DNA from 3 places in the Methylobacterium sp. WL8 genome. Region 1 is predicted to be linked to each of the others. Evidence: predicted binding sites of a transcription regulator. Region 1 holds the regulator's gene; each other region holds the start of a gene.
What was found. Region 1 encodes LexA, which represses DNA repair genes until DNA is damaged. Its sites were predicted from a motif close to TGTTCNNNNTGTGTTCNG; they were not measured.
Positions count from the first base shown of each region.

Region 2: a site for LexA is predicted at 1,429-1,446, ahead of FV234_RS05850 (UvrD-helicase domain-containing protein). Genes of this name have one in related genera too.
Region 3: a site for LexA is predicted at 1,807-1,824, ahead of ruvC (crossover junction endodeoxyribonuclease RuvC). Genes of this name have one in related genera too.

Region 1 covers NZ_VRVF01000002.1:64,449-68,113, forward strand. Annotated here, with positions in the region: gene FV234_RS01145 (ComEC/Rec2 family competence protein) at 1-1,552, shown strand, start outside; gene lexA (transcriptional repressor LexA) at 1,546-2,277, opposite strand; gene FV234_RS01155 (hydroxyacid dehydrogenase) at 2,441-3,379, opposite strand.
Region 2 covers NZ_VRVF01000010.1:1,921-5,585, reverse strand. Annotated here, with positions in the region: gene FV234_RS05850 (UvrD-helicase domain-containing protein) at 1-1,418, opposite strand, end outside; gene FV234_RS05845 (hypothetical protein) at 1,592-1,828, shown strand; partial or broken gene FV234_RS05840 (AsmA family protein) at 2,026-3,665, shown strand, end outside.
Region 3 covers NZ_VRVF01000012.1:59,829-63,493, forward strand. Annotated here, with positions in the region: gene ruvA (Holliday junction branch migration protein RuvA) at 1-412, opposite strand, end outside; gene FV234_RS06980 (YceI family protein) at 579-1,190, shown strand; gene ruvC (crossover junction endodeoxyribonuclease RuvC) at 1,196-1,759, opposite strand; gene FV234_RS06990 (hypothetical protein) at 1,941-2,231, shown strand; gene FV234_RS06995 (YebC/PmpR family DNA-binding transcriptional regulator) at 2,242-2,988, opposite strand; gene FV234_RS26605 (hypothetical protein) at 3,165-3,398, shown strand; gene FV234_RS07005 (HAD-IA family hydrolase) at 3,403-3,665, opposite strand, start outside.

The sequences.
Region 1 (3,665 bases):
CGGCGCGGTGGCGGCCGCCCTCGTGACCGGCAAGCGCGGGCTGATCGCGCCGGCGACCAACGACACCTTGCGGGCGGCCGGAATTTATCACGTCGTTTCTATCTCTGGACTCCACATGGTGCTGGCCGCCGGCGTCGTGTTCTGGCTCGTGCGGGCCGGGCTCGCGCTGGTGCCGTTCCTCGCGCTGGCCTGGCCGATCAAGAAGATCGCCGCGGCGCTGGCGATGGTCGGCGTCACCGCCTACTGCGTCTTCTCCGGCTGGGACATCGCCGCCGAGCGCTCCCTCGTCATGACCCTGATCATGCTCGGCGCGATCCTGGTCGACCGCCCGGCGTTGAGCATGCGCAACCTCGCCCTCGCCGCGCTCATCGCGCTGGCGCACGAGCCGGAGGGGCTGCTCGGCCCGAGCTTCCAGATGTCGTTTGGGGCGGTGGCCGGCCTCATCGCCTGCGCCCGGCTGATCGACGGGCGCCTGTTCCGCCGCGATGGCGCCGGGCGGATCGGCCGGCTGATCGCCCTGGGGCTGACGACGGTCGTCGGCACGCTCGGCACGACGCTGGTGGCCCAGGTCGCCACCGCACCCTTCGCGACCTACCACTTCCAGACGGTGCAGCCTTTCGGGCTGATCGGTAACGCGCTCACGCTGCCGCTGGTCTCGCTCGCGGTGATGCCGGCGGCGGTGCTCGGCATCGTCGCCTACCCGTTCGCCCTCGATCAGCCGGTCTGGTGGCTGATGGGCCTGGCAGTGCGGGGGATGCTGACGATCTCCGGCTGGATCGAGGGGCTCGGTCGCGCCAACGTGGTGGTGCCGGCTTTCGGCACCGGCGCGCTCGGGTGCCTCGCCGCGGCGCTTCTGCTCGCGACGCTGCCGGTCTCGCGCCTGCGCTGGCTTGCCTTGCCGCCCGCCTTGCTCGGGCTAGGCCTCGCGACGGCGCCGGCCCGCTTCGACATCTACGTCGATCGCCAGGGCAGCGGTGCCGCGGTGCGCCGGATCGACGGCAGCCTCGTCGCCCTCGGCAAGCCGTCGAACTTCGTGCTGGAGCAATGGCTGAAGGCCGACGGCGACGGCCGGACCGGCGCGCAGGCGACCGGTGGTCCCACCTGCGACCGGATTGGGTGCGTCCTGCGGCTCGCCGACGGCCGCGCGGTGGCCCTTCTGAAGGACCGCCGCGGCTTCGCCCAGGATTGCGCCAACGCCGCGGTGTTGATCACGCCGCTCTCCGCGCCGCCCAGCTGCGCCGCAGCCCTCGTCATCGATCGCGCCTACCTCGCCGCCCACGGCGCGGTTGCGATCCGCCTGCAGCCGGACGGCTTCACGGTGAGTCGGACCCGCGAGCCGGGGCGGACGCTGCCGTGGCGACCGGCCCAAGCCCGCGTGCCGGCCAAGCCAGCCGACCAGCCGGTGCCACAATCGCCTTTACCCGGCGAGATCAAGCCGAAGTACGTACCTTTCCAGGGCATGGCGCCGCCGAATCCGCGGACCGAACCGGCGCCCGACGACCCGGTCGCGGACGGCACCGACGCCGAGATGCCGGCGGAGACGCTTCAGTAACGGCGGACGAGGCTGACCAACCGCCCCTGGATCTGGACGCGATCCGGCCCGAGCACGCGGGTTTCGTAGGCGGGGTTGGCCGCTTCCAGTGCGATCGACGAGCCGCGCCGGCGCAGGCGCTTCAGCGTCGCCTCCTCATCGTCGATCAGCGCGACGATGATGTCGCCGGTGTTGGCGGTGTCCTGCTTGCGGATCACCACGAGGTCGCCGTCGAGGATGCCGGCCTCGACCATCGAATCGCCGCGGACCTCCAGTGCGTAGTGCTCGCCGCCGGCGAGGAAGTCCGGCGACATGGTGATCGCGTGGCTCTGGTTCTGGATCGCAGAGATCGGAGTTCCGGCGGCGATCCGGCCCATCACCGGGATCGACACGGAGCGACCGCTGTCATCGACCATCTGCGTCGTCGGCCGAGGCGGCACCGCCTTGGCGCGCCCGCCCTCCACCACGCTCGGGGTGAAGCGGCGTGGCGCGGGCGCCGCCACCGGAGCGGGCGCCGCCATGCGGCCGGCGCCGTCGGGCATCCGCAGGACCTCGATCGCCCGGGCGCGGTTGGGAAGCCGGCGCAGGAAGCCGCGCTCCTCGAGGGCGGTGATCAGCCGATGGATGCCCGATTTCGACTTGAGGTCGAGGGCGTCCTTCATCTCGTCGAACGAGGGCGGGACGCCGTCCTCGCGCATCCGCTCATCAATGAATCGCAGGAGATCCAGCTGTTTACGGGTCAGCATTGGCGAGCTCGCGAGAAAGTGCGGCCGCACGAAGGTGAAGCCGCAGAAACAAAACACGAACACGTTAAACGTTCGTCAAGTGTTCCGCAAGGGTTCTTGTCGCGACGCGCTGCGCGGACAGACGAATTCGTTACGCGACGGTGCCAGCGCGGCAAGGCGAGGTTCAGCCCTCCAGGCTTCGCCGCACGGCGCGGGCCGTGACGGCGGAGACGCGCACGTTCGATTCCTGCGTCACGCCCGCGATGTGCGGCGTCAGGATCAGGTTCGGCACGTCGGCGAACAGTGCCCCGCCCATAGCATCCAGCGGCTCCTCCGCGAACACGTCCAGCGCCGCCCCGCCGAGATGGCCCGACCGGAGCGCGTCGACGACTGCGCGCTCGTCCACCACGCCCCCGCGGGCGGCGTTGATCAGGATCGCGCCCGGCGGCATCCGGGTGATCGCGTCGGAGCCGATCATCCCCCGCGTCGCCTCGGTGAGCGGCACGTGCAGGGAGAGCACGTCGCTCGATGCGATCAGCGCGTCGAGCTCGGCACGCGTCACCGAGCCGTGGGCCGGGCGCCACGCGGTGTCCTCGGGCGTCAGGTACGGGTCGAAGGCCGAGACCGCCATGTCGAGCGCCGCGGCGCGCCGGGCGGTCTCGCGGGCGATGGCACCGAAGCCGACGAGGCCGAGGCGCTTGCCGGCGATCTCGCGCCCCATCGACGCGTTGCGCGGCCACGCCCCCGCCGCCACCTGCGCGCTGGCACCGTAGGCGCCGCGCAGCAGCAGCAGGGCCGTGCCGATCACGTACTCGGCCACCGCGCCGTCGTTGGCGCCGGTCGCGGGATGGACCGCGATCCCGCGGGCGGCGCAGGCCGGCAGGTCGATGTTGTCGAGGCCGACGCCGAGGCGGCCCACCACCTTGAGGTCGGGAGCCGCTGCCAGCAGGTCGCCGCGCACCTGCGTGCGGTTGCGGACGATCAGCCCCGCCGCCTCTTGGAGCGCCGCGCGCAGGGCGTCGGGCCGGTCGACGAGGGTCGGATCGTAGAGCGTCTCGAACCCGGCGAGCTCCGCCCGGATCGCGGCCTCGTCCATGAACTCGCTGATGACGACCTTGAGCATCGCGTGCCGATCCTGTTTCGCGCGGCGGCCGAGCCTCCCCCGCGGGCGTTCCCGTCGGGCGCCGTGCCCGCCTGCGGGGCCGTCATCCTGCGTTGGGACGCATCGGTAAAGGCCGCGCCGGCTCATCGCGAGGGAACGGGCGGGGCGACGCGGTGCCGTTTGGGCTCGGACGGCATTCGTGTCCCGCACATCAGTATTCGGGCGTCGCCGCCCCGGGCGGCGCTGGACCGGCGCGTGATTAACCGCTTCGCAAGGCAAACCGGCTTAGGTTTGGACCCATGAGGTG
Region 2 (3,665 bases), on a different contig from region 1:
GCGGCGTGCAGGAGCGGCACCTGCTCGGCGCGGGCATAGAGGTGGAGCTGCTGCAGCGTCGCGTCGCCCAGGCCGCGCTTGGGGGTGTTCACGATCCGCTCGAAGGCGAGGTCGTCGGACGGGTTCTTGGTCGCGCGGAGGTACGCCAGCGCGTCGCGGATCTCGGCGCGCTCGTAGAAGCGCGGGCCGCCGATCACCCGGTAGGGCAGGCCGAGCTGGACGAAGCGGTCCTCGATCTCGCGCATCTGCGCCGAGATCCGCACCAGCACCGCGATTTCGGAAAGCGGGTGCTGCTTGGCCTGGAGCGACTCGATCGATTCCGCCAGAAGCCGCGCCTCCTCCTCGGAATCCCAGGCGCCCGACACGGTGACGGGCTCGCCGAGCTCGTCCTCGGTCCGCAGCGTCTTGCCGAGCCGGCCCTGGTTCTTGGCGATCAGGCCCGAGGCGGCGGCCAGGATGTGGCCGGTGGAGCGGTAGTTGCGCTCCAGCCGCACCACCACGGCGCCGGGAAAATCGTGCTCGAAGCGCAGGATGTTGTCGACCTCGGCCCCACGCCAGCCGTAGATCGACTGGTCGTCGTCGCCGACGCAGGCGATGTTCTTCCGGGTCTGCCCGAGCAGGCGGAGCCAGAGGTACTGGGCGACGTTCGTGTCCTGGTACTCGTCGACCAGGATGTAGCGGAACTTGTCCTGATAGATGGTCAGGACTTCGGGGTTCTCGCGCCACAGCTTGAGGCACAGCAGCAGCAGGTCGCCGAAGTCGACCGCGTTCAGGGTCACGAGCCGCGCCTGGTAGGCGGTGTAGAGGTCGCCGCCCTTGCCGAAGGCGAAGGCCTGCGCCTCGCCGGCGGGGATCTGGTCCGGGCCGAGGCCGCGGTTCTTCCAGCCGTCGATGACGTGGCCGAGCGCGCGCGCCGGCCAGCGCTTCTCGTCGATGTTCTGGTCCTTGAGCACCTGCTTCATCAGGCGGAGCTGGTCGTCGGTGCCGAGGATCGTGAAGTCGGACTTCAGGCCCACCAGCTCGGCGTGGCGGCGCAGGATCTTGGTGCCGATGGCGTGGAAGGTGCCGAGCCAGGGCATGCCCTCGCCGGCCGGCCCGACCAGCGTGCCGATCCGGTGCTTCATCTCCCGCGCGGCCTTGTTGGTGAAGGTCACCGACAGGATGTCGAACGGCCGCGCCCGGCCGGTGCTGATCAGGTGGGCGATGCGCGTGGTCAGCACCCGGGTCTTGCCGGTGCCGGCGCCGGCCAGCACCAGGACGGGGCCTTCCGTCGCCTCGACGGCGCGGCGCTGCTCCTCGTTCAGGCCATCCAAGTAGGACGCGGCGGTCGGGCGCAAGCCCCCCATGGCGCGGGCGGCGATGGAGCTGGGGCCACGCCCCGCGTCGGAAGGCGGCGTCGCATGCGAGGAATTCGGCATCGGCAATCCCTGGACCAAAACGCGAACGGCGTCGAGGCCCGGACGCGATGTCGCCACCCCGCACGGTTGCAGGCGGGGAGTCGCAGGCGGGGAACCCAGGGTCGTTCGGCCGCTTGGTCAGATCATCGCAAGACCCACATCATTAAAGACCACACGAGATTCAGGAGCGCCCGATGCGCATCGTGCCGATCGCCGTCCTCGCCGTCCTCGCCGCCACCCCCGCCCTCGCGCAGGTCCGGCAGGGCAACCCCGACGCCGCCAACGAGTCCTTCGCCCGCCAGAGCGAGTCCCGGGCGCTGCAGCAGAACATCACCTCGCAGAACAACACCACGCGCATGGAGATCCAGCGCAGCCAGCAGATGCAGGCGCCTCAACCCACCCCGGGCGTGGTCGTCGCCCCTCGGCGATAAGCGGACCGTCCCTTCCCTCCCCCCGCAGAGCGGGAGGGAAGGGGGGGGCGCTCGATCGATCCGGTAAATATCCGGCGGCCTGCCTGAAACGACCCTGCCGGCCCCCGACAAAAGCCCGCTGGCGCTGGTTGCCGCCGGCCGTGCTATGCCCGCCGTGAACCCGCCGGGTGGCGCGGGATGCATGCGGAACGATCACGGTGCGTGACCTTCTGACCGCGCTCGCGGGCGCCGTCATCCTGATCCTGGTCGCGGCGCTCGCCGTGCCCCCCTTCATCGACTGGCCGGCCCATCGCGCCTTCGTCGACGCGACCGTGAGCCGCTCGCTCGGGCTGACGGTCCGCACCGAGGGCCGCATCGACGTGCGGCTGCTGCCCTCGCCGCGCCTGCGCCTCGACCGCCTGCACCTCGGCGACGATGCGGGAAAGCCCGCCCTCGACCTGCGTTTCGTCAAGGCCGAGCTCGGCCTGACCCCGCTGCTGTCGGGCGCGGTCCGGTTCACGGAGACGCGGATCGGCCGCGCCGAGATCAAGCTGCCGGTGACCGAAGGCGACGCCCTCGTGGTGCCTGCCGGCCTCGGCGAGACCCTGCGCGGGCGCGACCTCGCGGTCGAAGACCTTCACGTCCAGCAGCTGCTGCTCACCACGTTCGTGCCGTCGACCGGGCGCACCGACCAGTTCTACGCGGAGGCCGTGCAGGTCCAGGCGCCGGCGCTCGTCGGCCCGTGGCGGGTCTCGGGCAGCAGCGGCGGCCTGCCGTTCACCCTCGTCAGCGGCGAGCCGGGGGCGGACGGCGCGGTCGCGCTGAAGCTTTCGGGCGGCGGCGACACCCATCCGCGCTTCGAGGCCGACGCCCGCGTCGCCTTCGTGCCGGCGGACCCGCGCGGCACCCGCGGCTCCGAGCCGCGCGCCCTCGTCGCCGAGGCCGAGGGCAGCGCCCGCCTCGTGGTCGGCCCGCCGGCCCAGGCCGCGGGCGCCTACCTGCCGTTCACCCTCGGTGGCAAGTTCAAGGCGAGCGGCGCGCTGGTCCGGTTCGAGGGCGTCGACGCCGAGATCGATCCGGGCGGTCAGGTCCTGCGCCTGTCCGGCGGCGGCCAGATCGACCTGCGGCGCTGGCGCGCGGGGCTGACCCTCGGTGCGCGCCGCCTCGACCTCGACGCCTTCCTGCTCTCGCCGGGCGGGCAGGCCTTCCTCGCGCGCGGCCTGCCCAAGCTGGGTAGCAAGGCGGGCAAGGCGGCGTCCGGCCTGCCGGTGATGCTCGACCTCGACCTGTCGGTCGAGACGGCCGTGCTCGGCTTCGAGGAATGGAGCGACCTCAAGGCGGCCGGCACCATCGAGCGCGCCGGCGGCCTGCTGCTGCGGCGCTTCTCGGCCGTGGCGCCGGGCGCGGCGACCGTGACGGCGAGCGGCGAAATCGACACCGATCCGAGCCCGCGCTTCACCGGCCCGGTGACGCTCGCCGCATCCGCCTCCGACGGGCTCGGGCGGTATCTGCGCCGGCTCGGCCTCGACGGGCCGCCGACGGCGCTCCTCGACGGGCGGCCCATCGAGGTCTCGGCCGAGGTCTCCGCGGCCGGCGGCGCGTACTCCCTGCGCAACCTCCGGCTCGGGCTCGGCACGGCGCAGGTCACCGGCAACGCCCGCTACGCCGCGGCCGAGGGCCGGACCCGCGGCCGCGTCGATGCGCAGATCCGCGCCCGCGGCCTCGACGTCGCCAACCTGCCGCCGCTCGGCAACGCGCTCGCGGGCCTGCACGACCACGACCTCGGCCTCACCATCGAGGCGCGCGACCTGCGCTACGGCGCGACCGGCAGCGGGAACGGCACGCTCTCGGCCAGCAT
Region 3 (3,665 bases), on a different contig from region 1:
GGGGCACGAAGGACGGCGCCTTGTCCTTCAGCTCCGCGACGAGGCGGGCGGCGAGCCGCGGGCCGACGCCGGGCGCGCGGGCGATCGCGGTCTTGTCGCCCAGCGCGATCGCCGAGGCGAGCTGCGGCGGCTCCAGCACCGAGAGCAGCCCAAGCGCGACCTTCGAGCCGACGCCCTGCACCGTCTGGAGCAGGCGGAACCACTCGCGCTCGGCGTCCGAGCGGAAGCCGTAGAGCCGGATCATGTCCTCGCGCACATGCGTCTCGATCGAGAGGTCGGCCGGTTCGCCGGCCTTGGGCATGCGCTGCAGCGTGCGCGCCGAGCAATGCACCACGTAGCCGACGCCCTGCACGTCGAGGATGACGAAGTCCTCGCCGAAGGAGTCGACCACGCCCTTGAGCTTCCCGATCATGAGATCCCGATCATCCGCGCGGCGCGTCCCGCTCGATCTGCGCTGCCTACAGAATGCGGCCCCGCGCCGCCATCCACGGCATCCAACGCGGTACGAGCCTTGAGGGCGGCCAAGCTTCGTGAGATCACGGCCCGGAAACCTTCGGTCACAATCACAGGCGATCCCGATGCGCGGACCTCTGCTCCTCCTGGCGTTCGCGCTCGCCCTCGCGCCGGCGCGGGCCGCCGAGACCGCGGCCCCGAGCGCCGACCCGACGCAGGTGCGGCCGGGCGCCTACCGCCTCGATCCCGACCACGCCAAGATCACGTGGTCGCTGAGCCATCTCGGCTTCTCGACCTATTACGGCCAGATCACCGACGTCGCCGGCGACGCGGTGCTCGATCCGAGGGACCCGGCCAAGATCCGACTCACGGTCACGATCGGCACCGACAGCGTCACAGGCGTGAACCCGAAGCTCGACGCGCACCTCAAGGCGCCGGACTTCTTCGACACCGCGAAGTTCCCGAGCGCGACCTTCGTCGCAACCGCGGTCGAGGCGACGAGCCCGACCACGGCGCGGGTCACCGGCGACCTGACGCTGCGCGGCATCACCAAGCCGGTCGCCTTCGACGCGACCTTCAACCAGGCCGGCATCCACCCGGTGGACAAGGCCTACACCGTGGGCTTCGACGGCCGCGCTGTGCTCAAGCGCTCGGATTTCGGCATCGACGCCTACCTGCCGGTGCTCGGCGACGAGGTGGTCCTGCGCCTCGAAGGCGAGTTCAAGGCGGTGAACTGACGGGCTCAGCCGAGCTTGGCCAGGGCCGCCGCGATCCGCGCGGCGCCGGGGCCTGCCGCGCCGGGGGGCGGGTTGGCGCGCTTCAGCGCATGCGCGCCGCGATGGTTGACGTGGGTGATGGCGATGGCCAGCGCGTCGGCCGCATCCGCGACCTTGAACTCGGCCTTCGGCAGCAGGAACCGCACCATCGCCTGGATCTGCACCTTCTCGGCGTGGCCCGAGCCGCAGACCGACTTCTTGATCAGGTTCGCCGCGTATTCGAACACCGGCACGCCGGCCAGCGCCGGCACCAGCAGGGCGATGGCGCGGGCGTGGCCGAGCTTCAGCGTCGCCTGCGCGTCCTTGTTGACGAAGGTCTCCTCCACCGAGACCTCGTCGGGCGAGAAATCCCGCACGATCCGGGTGATGCCCTCGTGCAGCTCGCGCAGGCGCAGCGCCAGCGGCAGGTCGCCGTCCGAGGTGACGACGCCGCAATCGACGTAGGCGAGCTTGGCGCCGGTCACCGTCACCATGCCCCAGCCGGTGCGGCGAAGGCCCGGATCGATGCCGAGGATGCGGATGGGCGTCATGGGCGAGACCTCGGGCGCGGGGCCGGAACGCCACGCCCGCCCTGTGTGAGCACATAGCGTGAACGATCGGTTTCGCCAAACGGTCGCGGGCCGGCACCTTTCGCATTCGGCGCGGCCGAACTACCGTCCGTCGCGCGGGGCGTGACCGGAACCGCGCCGGAGCGATCGAGGGGGCAGGCGGATGAACACCTTCGACTGGCTGGTGCCGACCCTGGCCTTCCTCGCCCCGATGGCGCCGATGCGCCCGGAGCCGCCCAAGCCCTTGCGCGGCAGCGCCTGGGCGGCGGGCATGGTCATCGGCAGCGTCTGCCTGATGATGGTGCTGCCGATGTTCACGATCTGGAGCTTCTGGGGGCCGCACGACTCGTTCCAGACCCGCTGCGAGGCCTCCGGCGGACGCGTGCTGCAGGACCCGGCGGTGGGCGTCGCGCCCTATCGCTGCGACCGCAGCGGGACGGTCTCGCTCCGCTGAGGCCTGAGCCTTACGCCTCGAGCTTGGCCACCAGCGCGTCGGACAGGGCGAAGTTGACGTAGACGTTCTGCACGTCGTCCTGGTCCTCGATCACCTCGACGAGGCGGATCAGCTTCTCGCCGGTCTCGTCGTCGACGTCGATCGTGTTCTGCGCCTTCCAGACGAGGCCCGTGCGGGTCGGCTCGCCGAAGCGGGCTTCGAGCGCCTTCGAGACCTCGCCGAAGGAGTCCTGCGCGCAGGTGATCTCGTGGCCGGCCTCGTCCGAGCGCACGTCGTCGGCGCCGGCCTCGATCGCGGCCTCGATCATCGTGTCGGCGTCGGCCACCGAGGCCGGGAACGCGATGACGCCGACGCGGTCGAACATGAAGGCGACGGCGCCGGTCTCGGCGAGGCTCCCGCCCGATTTGGTGAAGGCCGAGCGCACGTCGGAAGCCGTGCGGTTGCGGTTGTCGGTCTGCGCCTCGACGATCAGCGCGGCGCCGCCCGGGCCGTAGCCCTCGTAGCGGATCTCCTCGTAGGTCTCGCCGTCGGCGCCGGACGCCTTCTTGATCGCGCGCTCGATGTTGTCCTTGGGCACGTTTTCGGCGCGCGCCGCGATGATCGCCGCGCGCAGGCGCGCGTTCATCGCCGGATCGGGCAGGCCGAGCTTGGCCGCCACGGTGATCTCGCGGGCGAGCTTGCCGAAGAGCTTCGAGCGGACGGCGTCCACCCGGCCCTTGCGGTGCATGATGTTCTTGAACTGGGAATGGCCGGCCATGGCGTCGCGCGTTTCTTGGGTGTCGTGGGGATTCTGCGGTTTATACGCGGGCGGAACGCGACGAGGCAACGCGGGCCGCAGGTGGGCTGGACGATCCGGAAAGAACCATCGCCTCGCACGTTGGCCCCCACGATCGCCGTGCATCGCGACGGCCATGGCGAAGGAACGACACGGACGTGACGACCCACCCGACCACCGAACGAAGGTACTGCGCGGAAATGGCCGACGCCTGGGCGAAACGCGAGGATCGCCGCGGCGACGGCACGCGCGATCTCCGGCGTACTGAGAGCCGCCGGTGGCCGAAGCTCGGCTTGGCCGCGGTTCTCGGGCTGGTGGCCGGCGCGACGCTGTTCGCCACGGAAGCGAAAGGCCGCGGCACCCCGCGCTCCCGGCCCACGCGTCGCGACTGACGGCTCAGGCGCTTGCGTGCCAGGCCCGCAGGCCCGCGAGCGTCACCACCCCGTCGGCCCAGGCGACCCCGAACACGTGCCGGTGCGGATGCCCCGGTTCGCCGAGGTCGGACACCGCCGAGAAGGCGCCGTCGAGGCGATGGCTTTCGGTGTAGCGGCTGCGCGTCGCCAGCACCGGCAGGCCGGCGTCGAGCGCCGAGCGGATGCCGGCGGCGGAATCCTCGAACGCGATCGCCTCCGACGGCGCGATGCCGAGGCGGCGGACCG